DNA from 3 places in the Salinibacillus aidingensis genome. Region 3 is predicted to be linked to each of the others. Evidence: riboswitches for the same ligand, from Rfam matches in the RefSeq annotation. Region 3 holds a riboswitch; each other region holds the start of a gene.

The links. A riboswitch is a leader RNA that binds a small molecule or an ion and turns the genes downstream of it on or off. The one in region 3 is predicted to bind S-adenosylmethionine.
Region 1: another riboswitch for S-adenosylmethionine. It lies ahead of ACZ5OK_RS06555 (LLM class flavin-dependent oxidoreductase); the one in region 3 lies ahead of ACZ5OK_RS13385 (methionine ABC transporter ATP-binding protein).
Region 2: another riboswitch for S-adenosylmethionine. It lies ahead of ACZ5OK_RS06520 (5-methyltetrahydropteroyltriglutamate--homocysteine S-methyltransferase); the one in region 3 lies ahead of ACZ5OK_RS13385 (methionine ABC transporter ATP-binding protein).

The regions. Positions count from the first base shown of each region.
Region 1 covers NZ_AP043759.1:1,196,649-1,201,762, reverse strand. The annotation lists gene ACZ5OK_RS06565 (spore germination protein) at 1-611, opposite strand, end outside; gene ACZ5OK_RS06560 (ATP-grasp domain-containing protein) at 752-1,705, opposite strand; gene ACZ5OK_RS06555 (LLM class flavin-dependent oxidoreductase) at 1,723-2,772, opposite strand; SAM riboswitch class I at 3,065-3,176, opposite strand; gene sdhB (succinate dehydrogenase iron-sulfur subunit) at 3,315-4,055, opposite strand; gene ACZ5OK_RS06545 (phosphomevalonate kinase) at 4,111-5,114, opposite strand, start outside.
Region 2 covers NZ_AP043759.1:1,188,785-1,193,898, forward strand. The annotation lists gene ACZ5OK_RS06500 (C45 family peptidase) at 1-312, shown strand, start outside; gene ACZ5OK_RS06505 (hypothetical protein) at 417-611, opposite strand; gene ACZ5OK_RS06510 (YitT family protein) at 799-1,623, opposite strand; gene ACZ5OK_RS06515 (hypothetical protein) at 1,862-2,023, shown strand; gene ACZ5OK_RS06520 (5-methyltetrahydropteroyltriglutamate--homocysteine S-methyltransferase) at 2,308-3,432, opposite strand; SAM riboswitch class I at 3,510-3,618, opposite strand; gene ACZ5OK_RS06525 (hypothetical protein) at 3,953-4,210, shown strand; gene ACZ5OK_RS06530 (tripartite tricarboxylate transporter permease) at 4,210-5,114, shown strand, end outside.
Region 3 covers NZ_AP043759.1:2,508,129-2,513,242, reverse strand. The annotation lists gene ACZ5OK_RS13410 (acyl-CoA dehydrogenase family protein) at 1-147, shown strand, start outside; gene ACZ5OK_RS13405 (arsenate reductase family protein) at 323-682, shown strand; gene gcvH (glycine cleavage system protein GcvH) at 709-1,095, shown strand; gene ACZ5OK_RS13395 (toprim domain-containing protein) at 1,285-1,659, shown strand; gene ACZ5OK_RS13390 (thioredoxin family protein) at 1,646-1,966, shown strand; SAM riboswitch class I at 2,091-2,216, shown strand; SAM riboswitch class I at 2,288-2,404, shown strand; gene ACZ5OK_RS13385 (methionine ABC transporter ATP-binding protein) at 2,703-3,731, shown strand; gene ACZ5OK_RS13380 (methionine ABC transporter permease) at 3,724-4,389, shown strand; gene ACZ5OK_RS13375 (MetQ/NlpA family ABC transporter substrate-binding protein) at 4,405-5,114, shown strand, end outside.

The DNA.
Region 1 (5,114 bases), 1.3 Mb from region 3:
CGCTGCATGACTGTGTTGATGTTTTCCTCATTGGCTATTCCTTCAATATATAGCACCGCCACCTTTGACTTGGTCAATCTTCCAACCTTTACTTCCTTGATCATTAACTCCGGGATCGGTAAATGATGACGGACCAGATTTAAATTCGTGTCAATGGATTCGATAAATGCTTCCTTTGGTCCAATAACAGAAAATTCAACTTCTGGTACCGATACATTTCTCGTCTTCTTTAAAGGGGCATTGATGAGCAGACCCTGCTGATCATACTCATCCAGCCGGATCAGAATATAACCTCTTAACAATTTCGTTTGCATTTTTTTAACATCTTTTGTTGTCAGTACCTTTTCCACTGGAATGGATTCTTTAATCTCTTCCAGGGAATAATGCTTATACTCCTGTATATTTTCCAAAATATCTCTGTGAAGAATTTCTGTATCAATCAATGATTTATAAAAGGAAATCCAAATCTTCTGTTTTTTTATTGGCTCCTTAAAGTGCAAAAAATCATTCGATGTATTGCAGATATCTATGAGTTCAATAATATTTGAAGGCTCCAGGAGTGTATTGGATTGTTTTTTCTGTGCTGATTTCTTTTTCCCGAATAGTTTCATTGGCCAATCCTCACATTTTCCATCAGAATTCTGCAGTGGGTTGCTCTTCATATTTTGCCTGAACATGGCAGATTTATTCTTCAATGGTAAATGACAAAAAGAAAAGGCCACCTTCAATTTTTGAAGATAGCCTTTTTCTTTTACGCGTAAGCCTTTTGCCTGGCCTGATTCAGTTTTTCTCCCAAATATTTCGCCACTTCCAGCATTCCATATTGCTCTGCAACGGACTCTGCATCACTGTTGTAATTGGTATTGGTATTGATATCATAGGTATACAGATTTCCGCTTTTATCTTTAATAAACTCAATACCTGCTACCTGTATATTGTTGGCTGAAAGCACCTGCTCATATTGCTGCAAAACAGGGTGATCGAAGCCCTTTTGAATTTGGAACTTCGTCGGGGATGCCGGTTCTTCCCCTGCCGGACAGAATAAATCATCAATCGTGCAGGCATCGGCCGGACAAAGCTCAAAGCCCTCTGAAGTATCGACACGTACCGCATATAAAAACCTGCCACCAACAAATTCACAGCGGGTAATAAAGGATTCTGGTGATTCGATATATTCCTGAATCAGTGTAATACCGTCCACTGGCTCCTCAAAATCCTCACCTTCCACATATTCTTTCAATGCATCCACAGATTGAAAGAGCTGGACGCCAAGACCCTTTCCGGCACGGTTATGCTTGGTAATGAATTTCTGTCCTTCAAATGCCTCCGCCTTCCTGATTAACTCTTCTTTTCCAACCGCTGCGATGGTTTTGGGTGTTCGAACCCCGTGTTTTTCAAGCTCCAAATACTGAAGCACCTTGCTAACCTCTAATTGTAAGGCACGACTCCCATTTATGACCGTGCGTCCATAGGCTTCAAGCCATCCTATCACCGCGCTGGCCAGTTCAGGTGAATAACGATTTCCTCTCGTATGCGAGGAAGCACTCATCCGGTTATAAAAGATGCCCTCAGGGGGTTCCTCGGTCAAATCAATGGACCCGTGATCAAGCAGCCAGTCTTCATAGGGAATCTCCAACTCTTCCAATCTCTTAAATAAATGCTCCGTCCATTCTTCATTTTCATGGATGACATACACCTTACTCATCTAAACACTCCTTAAGATTAGTTTTGAACCTTTGCCCGTAATTCTTCTACCAGTGGCATAACCTGATTGGAAAATCGCTTCAGTTCCTCTAATTGCGGTGAACACTGTAATAACAGTAAGTCTACTCCGGCTTGCTCGTATTCTAAAATTCTCTCGGCAATCTGATCAGGAGTTCCGACAAGATTAGGCCGTAACCCACGATTGGAAACCGAATAATCCTGCAACTGAATCCTTTGCTCAAGCTCGGATTTGGAAGTGAAATCTTTAAAGCCTGCATATCCGCTCATATCCTCAACGGTCGTAATCCGTTCCAGTTCCTTCAGTGCCTCTTCTTCAGTATCCCGGCAAATGACATATGCTGCCATCCCAAATGATTGCAAGGGCTCCTTCCCTGCTGCTGTTCTGCGATTTTTCATATCCTGAATTTTACTGGCGACCTCATCTACCGTTCCTCCATGCATGACATACGCATCGCAGGCTGAGGAAATCACCTGCTTGCCTTTTTCACTCTCTCCCCCTGCATAAAGGACAGGGTTCGGCTTTTGCACAGGTTTAGGGGCCAGTTTCGCATCCTCTACCTGATAGAAGTCCCCATTATAGGAAAACGAATCTTCCGTCCACATTCCTTTAAGAATATCAAGAAATTCAGTTGTCCGGTCATAGCGTTCATCGTGTCTCGTGAAAGCCCCGCCGTATTGTCTGGACTCCCCTTCCCACCAGCCGGACACGATATTTAACGTAAAACGCCCCTTACTGATGTGATCAATATTGGCCGCCTGTTTTGCGGTCACTGCCGGATGATGAAACCCTGGCCGGACAGCCGTCATAATTTCGATTTTTTCCGTCACAGCAGCCAATGCCGCAGCTGTCGTCCAGGCTTCCAGTGAATCGTGCTCAATTCCTTTAATATCATTTAAATATAACTCAGCGATTAAGGTTGTATCATATCCCCACTTCTCTGCTGACTGAATCACTTCTTTTGCATAATCATAGGTAGGCGGCATCTGTTCATCCTTTACATTTCGAAGCCAGCCTCCAAAAATCGGTAACCAGAATCCATATTTCATGTTCTCCACTCCCTGTTGTGTTGTTATGTAAAAAATCAAAGGCGGAAGCGCCCGTTTAGCGACGTACGGACTGAACTGAACCGTAGGAGATAAAGGAAACACGACGAACAGCGTGAGTCGATGTTGACTTATCGGACGGAGGTGAAGGAAGTCACGCTAGTCGCTGGGCGCTGGAGCCGGACGTGGCCTCTCTTGTTTTCTAATCCACAAATAGCTTTTTTTATGATTTGCTGGATAAGAAAAAACTCTCTTCCAATAAGAAGAGAGTTGAAACCACTGTAATCGACTCGTCCTCTTATCTTTCAAGCACACTGACTTGATGGATTTGGCACAGTATTCTTTCAAAAAAGAACCTGCTGCCGAGGCTTCCAAGGGCCATTTCCCTCCACCTCTCTGGATAAGATTCCTATATAAAATTGTTAGAAAAATCATAAATCATAAAAGAAAAAATGTCAACCATACCAATTGGATTACTTCCCTAAAAGGAGTGAAAATTTTACCCCATTTCTTTTTAATATCATTAGAAATCAGGAGACAGCCGCTTACCCAAAAAAGCTTTTAAACGACTGCACCGTAGCTTCTCTGTTGATGGCTGCAATGGATGTAGTCAGTGGAATTCCTTTAGGACAGGATTGAACACAATTTTGCGAGTTTCCGCATTCTTCAAGTCCACCTTCTCCCATAAAGGCTTCCAAACGCTCTTCTTTATTCATTTCGCCTGTGGGATGTACATTTTTCAGACGAATCTGTGCAAATACGAAAGGTCCTAAAAAGTCAGTTTTTTCGTTCACGTTTGGACAGGCTTCAAGACAAACCCCACACGTGAAGCATTTGGATAACTCATAGGCCCATTGTCGGGTATTTTCATTCATGCGTGGACCCGGACCAATGTCATAGGTTCCATCAATCGGAATCCATGCCTTTACACGCTTTAACGCATCAAACATTTTCCCACGGTCGATAAATAAATCCCTTATAACCGGAAAGGTAGTCATTGGGGCAAGGGTAATCGGCTGCTCCAGCTGGTCAACCAATGTTGAACAGGCCTGTCTGGGCTTGCCATTAATCAGCATGGAGCAGGCCCCGCAAACCTCCTCTAAACAATTCATATCCCATTGCACAGGAGTGGTTTGCTTCCCATCCTTTGTCACCGGATTTTGCCGGATTTCCATCAGAACAGAAATAATGTTCATATTGGATCGATAAGGAATGGAAAACGTTTCTTCATAGGGCTCTGACTCAGGATGATCCTGACGGGTAATCCTGACCTCAATGTTATCCATGTCGCTTCCTCCTTGCAGAAAAAGTCGGTTTCACCAGCAAGAGAGGTAAATCGGCTTACTCGTGCCAGGTGCTTCCATCGTGGTCAACATCCAGATTTAAAGGTTCAATCCCTGCTTCTCTCCAGGCTTCCCATAACTCTTCAACCTGACGCTGTGAGCGAACAAACGCGATGCCACAATCTCCGCCACCTGCACCAGAGGATTTACCACTTCCTCCTATTTGCTCCGCTAACTCGGATAAACTTGCCAATATTGGTGTTTCTATTAGCATACCCACTTCTTTTCCTAATTTTACAAGGATGGCGCGATTTTTCTTTAAACTCTGTAAGGACAATGGAAGGTCATTTTCGTCAAAACCTCTGACCAGTCCTTTTACCGCCTCATGGCTTTCTTCCACGAAGGTATGGTAAATGTTTCGATGTTCCTGCTGTCCATGCTTCAGCTGTTTGATCATCGGCCCTGTTGAAGCCGCTTTTCCGGTCCACCCGGTACAGAGGCGAAGTCCATCGGGCGGATTTATAGAGCGAATGGATAAATACGGCCATGGCTGATCAACCAGAGCCCTGACAGAGGTCTGCTGCATTTGATCAAGGAGCCAGTCTGCCTGAAAAGCAGAATACTCGAGCCATCCCCCATAGGTTGATGCAGCTACATCAGCTCCGGATCCGCTCCCCTGCGTCTTAACATGGGCAAGCGTGGCAAGCTTAAAAATCAAATCCTTATTTACGTGAAAGGCATCCGTCTGCTTTTGGGCCAGCGCTAAAATGGACGATACCACAGAAACAACAACGGCGGCACTGGAACCAAGGCCGTATTTTTTACCCGAGGGATCATCGAGCTCACTTGTAACCGTTAGATGGAAGGGAGAAAGGTGTATGGATGCTTCATTCAGATAATCCTTCACAGCCATAATCGTATTTTGAACAAACCGTAATTTTTCATCGGTTTCACTGAATTCAATTGAATGGGAATTGGATACCCACGAAACCGTTTCAAAGCCTAAATCAGGAAGGGAAAATTTATATTGATTACTTGGTGTGATTTCTGCATAAACATAGC
Region 2 (5,114 bases), 1.3 Mb from region 3:
CGTTTAGAGGCAATGGAGCAGGGGAAATCAACCATTCAGAATTCCTATGATGCTTTCCGTCTGCTGAACGATACGGATAGGGGAGTTTTCTCAAAACAATATAAAAACTGGGCGGGTACCATTCATACCTCAGCCTACTTTCCAAAAGAAAAGAAAGCGTGGTTTGCTTTGGGCGGTGATCAGGAGCCGGCAGAAATAGACTTTGGAGATTGGGTATCGGGAAATGATCTGAACATGGACCGCATTTATGGGGAAGTAGATACAGATCTTCCTTTTGTTCACATGGATGAAAATGCCACCTGGTTTAAGTAAGAAATAAAAAACCTGCAGGACCTTAATGAAGTCCTGCAGGTTTTTTATAACGGGTTCGGTTGTGAAGTACAAGATGTAAAATAACAACCCTTTTATCATTCCAATTAAAGTAAAGGGCACGATTGTTGAACAAGCGGTGCGGTAATATCTTTTTTGTTATTACATAAAATAGGCTTTAAGGGAGAATTGTTGTGCAAAGGAAGATTATTGATAAGTTCAGGTATTATTCCTTTGTCATCAAAGTGAGAGTGAAATTGCTTTGTTCCACAAACGAGGGCTTTAGTTGAAGAAGAAGCCATTTAAATTCATAGGAAAAGGAGCTTGATTGTCCAAGCTCCTTTTTATTGTGTTAAATTTACTGTTAATTTATATGTCATTTTCAGTGTTAATTTATATGTCATTTTCAGTGTTAATTCCTAACCATTTAAGGGTCTATTCACATTGTTTTTAGTGTTTTGCACTCCAAAACCGAACCCGTTAGGTTTTTCATTGAGTGCTTTTTTTGAAATTACTTCCTGAGACGTCTGCTACATTTTCAATGGCGATGAGCGCTTCAGGATCAATGTCATTTGCAATGCTTCGAACGATTGACAATTCAATACGGGTGACAACGGTGTAAATGATCTTTTTGGGATCATTTGTATAAACCCCTTCTCCATGAAAAAAGGTGATTCCACGCCCCAACTGCTGAATGAGTGAATCTGCCAATTCATCCGGAACGTCGGAAATAATCGTTACAGACTTGAGCTCCTCCATACCTTCAACAACGACATCAATCATTTTAAAGGCGATGTAATAAGTAATGATGGAATACATAGCCGTTTCCCAGCTGAAGACAAGTAAAGCAGCCAAAATAAAAATGAAAAAATTCATAATCATAACCAGCTGTCCTACAGATACCGGGCGTTCCTTACTGAATAAAATCGCGATAATTTCCGTTCCATCCAGTGCCCCGCCGGTACGAATCACCAGTCCGACGCCTGTTCCAAGAATCACCGCGCCGACAATCGTGGCTAAGAATAAGTCGTCCGTAACAGGCTCGAATTGATGCATAATGGCCGTGAAAATCGAGAGGACAACAATCCCATACAGTGTATGCATCGTAAATTTCCTTCCCATGCGGCGAAAGCCAATCAATAAAAAAGGAATATTAAATAAAATGATAAACACACTCATCTGATAATTGGTAATCGCACCTGCAATAATCGATAGTCCGATGACTCCACCGTCCAAAATGTCATTGGGAACGAGAAATAATTCCAGACCTATACTTGCAATGATGGCTCCAATGGTGATCATAAAGATTTGCATAATCTCTTTAAGGACTTTTTTTCTTCTGATTTTGGACAACAGAATCAGCCTTTCCTTCAAGTTGATGACCTCATACAGTACATATCATAACCATTCGCTTATAAATCATAATCGAAAGGTGAAGAGGACTGATCAGGATGACGGCCATAGAGACAGGTGCTGCAGACAAGATGTTTCTCATAATGTATACTCAAATTAACGATGAAACCTTTAGTTCTTATATGGCAGGTGTTAAAAGATGGAAAATGAATTTGTAGTAGGATGGGGTACACTAGCCTTGATTAATGCCGGGCTGGCGCAAGGAAAAAATCGTACGGGTCTAAACTGGTTTTTACTATCGTTATTCCTCGGTCCTTTAGCAACTTTTATCCTGTTATTTGTGGAGAAAAGGGAGGATTAGAATAGGCAAAAAAAGCGGAAGCACACGCTTGTCCAGCTGCGGCTCCTAGGTCAAGGCGGATATAAGCCAAAGCCATTGCGTGGCCAAAACCATGCCACTCCATGTCTTCGTCTTATCCCGCATGACCTGATCAGTCGCCTCCGCTCTTCTAATGTCCAGCTGCGGCTCCCAGGCCCAAGCGGTCATAAGCAGAATACCCTCCATGGCCAAAAGCGGCCACTCCGGATATTCTGCTTATGCCGTCGGGCCTAAACGGCCGCCTCCGCTTTTCCGAATTTACCTTGCTATTTCCACACATCTTCAGCAATCTGAATGACATGACGGAGCTTATTCCATTGTTCTTCCTCTGTGAGCAGGTTTCCTTCTTCTGTCGATGCAAACCCGCATTGTGGACTCAGACACAATTGGTCAAGGTTTACATATTTACCTGCCTGTTCAATTCTGCGTTTTACGTCGTCTGCTTCCTCAAGCTTACCGGATTTTGATGTAATCAGTCCAAGTACCAACTTTAAATCATTGCGGTGGACAAAACGCAGGGGATCAAATCCTCCTGAACGTTCATCGTCATATTCTAAAAATAGCCCATCAACATCGAGTCCGCCAAAAATCGTTTCAGAGGCGGCATCATAGCTTCCAGATGAAGCCCAGGTGGACTGGAAATTGCCACGGCAAATGTGCATGGTAATCTGTAGGTCATCCGGGCGATTTGCGATGGAATTATTAATGGTTTTGGCGAAGTACTTTTGTAATTCCTCAGGTTCCTGACCACGTGAGCGAATCATTTCACGGCCTTTTTCATTAAAAAACAGGGACCATGACGTATCATCCAGCTGTAAATAACGGCAGCCAGCATCGTAGAAGGCCTGAATCGCTTTCTGATAAGCTTTGGTTAAATCCGTTAATAAAGCGTCGTCATCCTTGTAAAAATGGGTGTTATTTTTTCCCCTGAACCAAAGCATATTTGGGCTTGGAATCGTCATTTTGGCGGTGTGGCTGCCGGCCAGACTATGTACGTATTTATAATGGTCAAGCATTGGATGATCACTGAAATCGATGCTGTCAGTAATTTTTACGCCGTGAGCTTTTGTTTTGGTTCCATGGAACTGAATGCCTTCTCCCGTATTATAGCCCTCTACACCATCCAGACCTTCAAGGAAGTCAAAATGCCACCAGGCCCGGCGGAATTCTCCATCCGTTACGGCCTGTAAGCCAATTTCCTTCTGCTTTTCTACAATCCGTGCGATTTCCTGGTCTTCAATCTCTTTCAAACGTTCGGCGCTTATTTCACCTTTTTCCTTTTGAATTCGTCCCTGTTTAATTCGCTCGGACCTTAATAGACTGCCGACGTGATCAGCCCGAAATGGAGGGTTTACCCTTGTTTTTGATTGTGTTATTTGACTTTGAACCATGAAAATCCCTTCTTTCATAAAATTTAATAAAAAAGAGCCTTCATAAGAAGAAGGCTCTTTTTGTCAACGGAACATTCTTCTTATCTTTAAGGTATTCTACTACCTTACTGGAATTAGCACCGGGCCTGTTACAGGCTGGTTGCTGAGGTGTCATCGGGCCAGTCCCTCAACCTCTCTGGATAAGAAAAGTACGTTATGGAGTTGTCTTAAGAACTTTCTATCAATATATAATAAATGATTCAGAAAGGCAACACTTTATAAAAAATTTCCACAAAAAGCACCAGGAGCGGAGTCGTTTGAAAATAAACAATAGTAAATAAAAAAGCACCATTCTTTTTTTCTGGCCAAAAAAAAGTTATCATCTATAAGGAGTACTTTTTCATTTAGGTAAATCAGCTGTTTACAGGTGGACAAACAGGGGTGTTGCCGATGAATATGAATGGTTTTTCCACCGCAGGCTAAAAACGAGTGTATAATAGAGGAGTTGAGCGTATGCAAATTGACAGGATGGGGTTTTTGTATGACTAAAGGAAATAAAAAGCATAACCATGAACCGCAGAATATAGAAGTATGGGAAGATCTTGTACATATAAAGGATTTAGGGCTTGCCCTTCTTATCTGTGGGGCTGGAGCATTGGGAGGATATTTTCTTGCTCCAAACAATGCCTCTGAACCTTTATTTTATGGACTGGCAGGTGCCGTGCTTGGATTTATCATCAGCAGTTTTATTATTAAACCAAAACGTACATTTGAAGAGATAAGGGAAGAGGATCAATGATGGATATTAGTTTAATTTTACAGATGGTGCTCGTTGCTGGAATTGCATCTGTACTCTATACATTAATCGGAGTGGCACCTGGTACAGATGAAACAGCTGTCTTAGCACCCGTAACTCTTGTTTTAGTTCTGGCTGGATTTGAACCTGTGATTATTTTAACGTTCTTCATGGCAGCGATTGTAGCCAAGAAATTAACTGATTCGATTCCGGTTGCTGTTGCCGGTATTCCAGGCGGGGTGATGTCGGCACCAATGGTAGAACATGCCCTCGTCTTGAAGAAACACGGACTGGCGGATACCAGTATTAGAAAAATGGCTTCCGGCTCGGTGATTGGAACGATTGTATCGATTCCTATCAGTTTTGCTTTGGCAAATGTTCTTTCCGAATTTTCGGAGGTTATTAAGGAGTATACCGATCCCATTTTCTTTTTTGGAGCTATCTTTTTAGCCTTAATGACTAAAAATAAGTGGCTTGCCTTAGTATCTATATTGCCGCTTGCTCTGTTAATTCAAGGGCTGCGTCACTTATATTGGGGAGTCGGGATTGTTCCTGAGGATACGACGGTATTTATCTCCTTTTTCTTAGGAATTACTATTGGTCCTGTGATATTAACCCTATTTGAATTGTTAAATGGTGACTTACGTTCAAAATTAACGCGTCACGATACAAAGAAGATTTCCTTTAAAATCAGCAAAAAAATTAAGGGGTTTCCGAATCCGTTTCGTATTCTGACAAAAAATGAGACGGTTTCAAGCTTCTTTTCTTCCATATTAGGTGTGGGGACCTTTTTCTTAAGTCCTGTGGGTATGACCATTATGATTGGTGAGGTTGTGGCAAGTAAGATTAAGGATCCGGTCAAAAAGGCTGCACGTGCCATTTCATCGATGGATGCTTTAACAAATGC
Region 3 (5,114 bases):
ACATTAGTAGCCAGTGAAACAGGGGATCAGCTGCGCATGATGCTATCTGCCTTAAGAAAGCTTACCCGTCATGACCCTACGAATGTCATTGCAAAGAAACGTGAAATTGCAGAAACAGCCATTAATGAAGAGAAGTATACCGTATAAGCTTTGTTTGACTGATAAACGGACCCTTTACCCTAAAAGTAAAGGGTCTGTTTTTTGTTAGGTCTCTGGCAATGGACTTGGACCAACGGGCGCTCTCGCTTTTGATTCATGAAAGGTGATAATGGGAGCAGGAATATGTTAAAATATTGATAATTGAGCTGGAGGGGGTAAAACGATGTCCTTAAAAGTATATCAGTATCCGAAATGCGGGACTTGTAAAAAGGCCCTTAAGTGGCTGGACGAACATAAGATTGATTATGAATCCATACATATCGTCGACAATCCACCATCAAAAGAGGAGCTTGCATCTCTTGTCGAGAAAAGCGGTCTTCCTACTAAGAAATTCTTTAATACAAGTGGAAAAAAGTATCGTGAACTCGGTTTAAAAGATAAGATAAAAGAGGCAACGAATGAAGAAATGATTGATTGGCTGGCATCAGATGGAATGCTAATCAAAAGGCCAATTGTTACAGATGGTGACCAGGTTACGGTAGGTTTTAAAGAAGATTCATTTGAACAAGCATGGAATTCATAATATAGGAATAAATTGGAGGGAATAGAATGAGTTTACCAAAGGATCTATACTATTCAGAAGAACATGAATGGGTAAAAGTGGAAGGGAATAAACTTCGTATAGGAATCACGGAATTTGCTCAATCTGAATTAGGAGACGTCGTATTTGTGGAACTTCCGGAAGTGGGGGATGAAGTAGAGGCCGATGAACCATTCGGAAGTGTTGAATCTGTGAAGACCGTTTCCGAGCTGTATGCCCCGGTAGGAGGAAAAGTGGTTGAGATTAATGAGGATTTGGATGATAGTCCGGAATTTGTTAATGAATCTCCATACGAAAAAGCATGGATGATCGTTATTGAACCGGACGGAGAGCCAAAGTTAGACCAATTAATGTCAGCAGAAGCGTATGAAAAAATGGTCAACGAAGAAGAATAATATGTGGCTTAAAGAGACAGGCAGTGTGCACACGCTGCCTTTTTATTACGCATTAACCGTCCGTAATCCCGTACTTCAAATCTTAAGGGTAACCTAACAAGACAAAGTGGGGGATAAGCGGCCAGTAAATGCCTTATAATTTTCCTATCTATAAGATTAATAATTACATATAATGTTGTGGTGATTGTTATGATCGAGGTAGAGAAAGTCATCATTGTCGAAGGGCGTTCCGATTATAAAAAAGTGAAAGAAATAATCAACGAGCCTCTGCAGATTCTTTACACAAATGGTACGATAAGTATGGATCGGTTGGAAGCTCTTGTAGACGAACACTTCCTGAATGACAAGGAAGTTTATATTTTAGTGGATGCAGATGATCCTGGACATAAGCTCAGAAATCAACTTAGACAAGAGCTCCCCCATGCTATTCATTTATATGTAGATCGTTCTTTTCGGGAAGTAGAAACAACCCCGAATCATGAATTAGCCTCTGTCTTAGCATCCGCAAATCTTAAAGTACACACGGATTTTCTAAAGGGGTATGGTTATCATGCAGGAAATTAACGAAAAAGACTTGCCCATTATTCTGGAAAGTCAATATAAGCAATTTATTTTTCTATACACACCTTTTTGCGGGACGTGTAAAGTGGCGGGGAAAATGCTGGAGACGCTGGAGAATATAGAAAATCTCCCAGACTTTCATACGATGAATGCCTCGCTGTTCCCTGGTTTTATGCAGAACTATCAAATTGAAAGTGTTCCATGTCTGGCTATTATACAGGAAGGACAGATTTTAGATAAAACCTATGCATTCCATTCTGTCCCATTTATGTATGAGAAACTGCTTAAGTATACAGCTGACAAAGAATGACAGCATATGTCAGATTTCCCGGGAAATAAATACGTGAAAAAACAAAAGATATTCAGCGAAAACTGTTGACTGGTTCTAACAGACTATGCTAATATATCAATTATTCAATAAAAATATGAATCTCGTCTTATCAAGAGAGGTGGAGGGACTGGCCCTGTGAAGCCCGGCAACCTTCAAATCATTCTTTGTCTATGATTTGAAACGGTGCCAAATCCTTCAAAGTTAGAGCGCTGGCTTTGATAGATAAGAAGAGAGATAATCGGTTTGTGTTTATCCCTCTTCTTATGGAAGAGGGATTTTTAATTGAATAAGTGAATAGATCTCTTATCACGAGTGGCGGAGGGACTGGCCTGATGAAGCCCGGCAACCATCAGACAAAAATGTTTTGTTTGAGAAGGTGCCAATTCCTGCAAAGCGTATAGCTTTGACAGATAAGAGAACAGAAGATAATCCAGGCTTTTCTGTTCTCTTGTGAACGGAAAAGCTTTTTAATAATTGTTTAGGAAATTATAAAATAGGCAAATTGTGGATAAGAAAAACAAATGAGGCCACGTCCGGCTCCGGCGCCCAGCGACTAGCGAGACTTCCTTCACCTCCGTCCGATAAGTCAACATTGACTTACAAGGTTCGTCGTGTTTCCTTTATCTCCTACGGCTCAGTCCAGTCCGTACGTCGCTAAACGGGCGCTTCCGCCTTTGTTCTAATCAAAACGCAATCATGAAGAGGGTGAGTAAAAGTGATTTCCATTAAAAACCTTTCAAAAATATATAAAAGTAAAAACCGGGATGATGTAACGGCCGTTGATAACATAGACCTTTCGATAAATCAGGGAGAAATCTTTGGAGTTATCGGCTATAGTGGTGCCGGTAAAAGTACATTTATTCGTCTGCTTAACCGTTTGGAAGAGCCGACAGACGGCAAAATCATCATGAATGAAAAGGACATGACGAATTTAAGTAATAAAGAATTACGTAATGAAAGACAAAAAATTGGAATGATTTTTCAGCATTTCAATCTCCTGTGGTCCAGAACTGTATTTGACAATATCGCCTTTCCACTTGAAATTGCCGGGATACCAAAGGAACAACGGAAAAGCAAGGTTCAGGAGCTGATTGAGCTTGTTGGTCTTGCAGGCAGAGAAGATTACTACCCTTCACAGTTAAGTGGAGGGCAAAAGCAAAGAGTGGGAATTGCAAGAGCCCTTGCCAATGATCCGAAAGTTCTTTTGTGTGACGAAGCAACTTCTGCGCTGGATCCGCAAACAACCGATGATATTTTGGATCTGCTGGTGAGCATTAATCAAAAGCTTGGGCTTACCATTATTGTCATCACACACGAAATGCATGTCATTAAAAAGATTTGTCAGCAGGTTGCCGTTATGGATAATGGGAAAGTCATCGAGCAGGGTGAGGTTCTGGAGGTCTTTATGCATCCGAAAGAGAAAACGACTCGCCGTTTTGTACAGCAGGTGATGGGCGAACAGGTGGAGCAGAGCCCCATTCATTATTTCGTGAAGAATTATGAATCTGGCAAGGTTCTCCGGCTTCACTTTGTTGGTGAAACAGCAAATCAGGCTATAATCAGTAAACTTGTAAAAAGGTTTAATGTTGAAATCAATATTTTACAGGGGAACATTACGCAGACTAAAGATGGAGCCTATGGTACTTTGTATGTCCATATGGATGGTCCAGAAGAAGTAGTGAATGAAGCTATTAAATATATACAGCAAACCTCGGTAGAACTGGAGGTAGAAGAGAATGCTTAGAGAATTGTTTCCGAACGTTGTTATGGAAGATTTGAAAGTCGCGACAAATCAAACACTTTATATGACAGGGATATCAGTCCTTGGAACATTGATTCTCGGAATTTTACTTGGATTATTACTGTTTTTGACGGATCGCCAGGGCATACTTAACAGGAGTTTGAATTTTATTACAGCTACTATTGTGAATGTCTTTCGTGCGATACCGTTTATTATATTGATCCTCCTCTTATTCCCTTTTACAGATTGGCTGATGGGAACAATTAGAGGACCAAAGGCAGCTTTACCAGCTCTTATCATTGGGGCTGCACCATTTTATGCAAGGCTTGTGGAAATTGCACTGAAGGAGGTGGATAAGGGGGTAATTGAAGCAGCCAGAGCAATGGGAGCAAAAACGAGACACATCGTATTTAAGGTTCTTTTGCCAGAATCTATGCCCGCTTTAATTTCAGGCTTAACGGTAACAGCCATTAATTTAATTAGCTTTACAGCTATGGCAGGAGCAATCGGTGCCGGTGGTTTAGGAGACTTAGCTTATCGGAAAGGGTTTCAGGCCTGGGACTTTGATGTTGTGTTTGCATGTACTGTACTTATTGTAATTATTGTGTTTATTTTCCAATTTGCAGGGGATTTCTTATCTAAAAAAATTGATAAACGATAAAGGAGAGAGAAAAAAATGAAAAAATTGTTCACATTATTATTTGTTTCCTTGTTTGTTTTTGTTTTAGCAGCATGTGGTGGCCAAGATAGTACACAGGAAGACACAAATGGCGATGATAGCCAAACGGAAGGGAATACTACTGAGCAGGCGGAAGAAAGTGAAGAAGAAGCGACAACCATTACGGTAGGAGCTACAGCCATTCCTCATTCGGAAGTATTAGAAGAAGCGAAACCATTACTTGAAGAAAAAGGCATTAACCTGAATATCGAAACCTATGATGAATATATCCTTCCAAATCGTGATTTGTCTGAAGGACGTATTGATGCTAACTATTATCAGCACACCCCATTTTTAAATCAGCAAAAGGAAGAATTTGACTATGACTTTGCCAGCCTTGGCGGCATTCATATCGAACCAATGGGTGTTTATTCCAAGAATATTAACAGTGTTGAGGAAATTCCTGATGGTACTACTGTTATTTTAAGTAACTCTGTAGCTGATCATGGACGAATCCTTGCCCTTTTTGAGCGTGAAGGACTTATTTCCTTTAAAGATGGTGTTGATCCACAATCTGCTACGTTGGATGATATTACTGAGAATCCAAAAGACCTGAAATTTGATGCAAAATACGAAGCAGCTACTCTTCCGCAATATTACGAACGTGAAGAGGATGTACTTGTTGCCATTAATACAAACTATGCGATTGAAGCAGGGCTGCAGCCTAG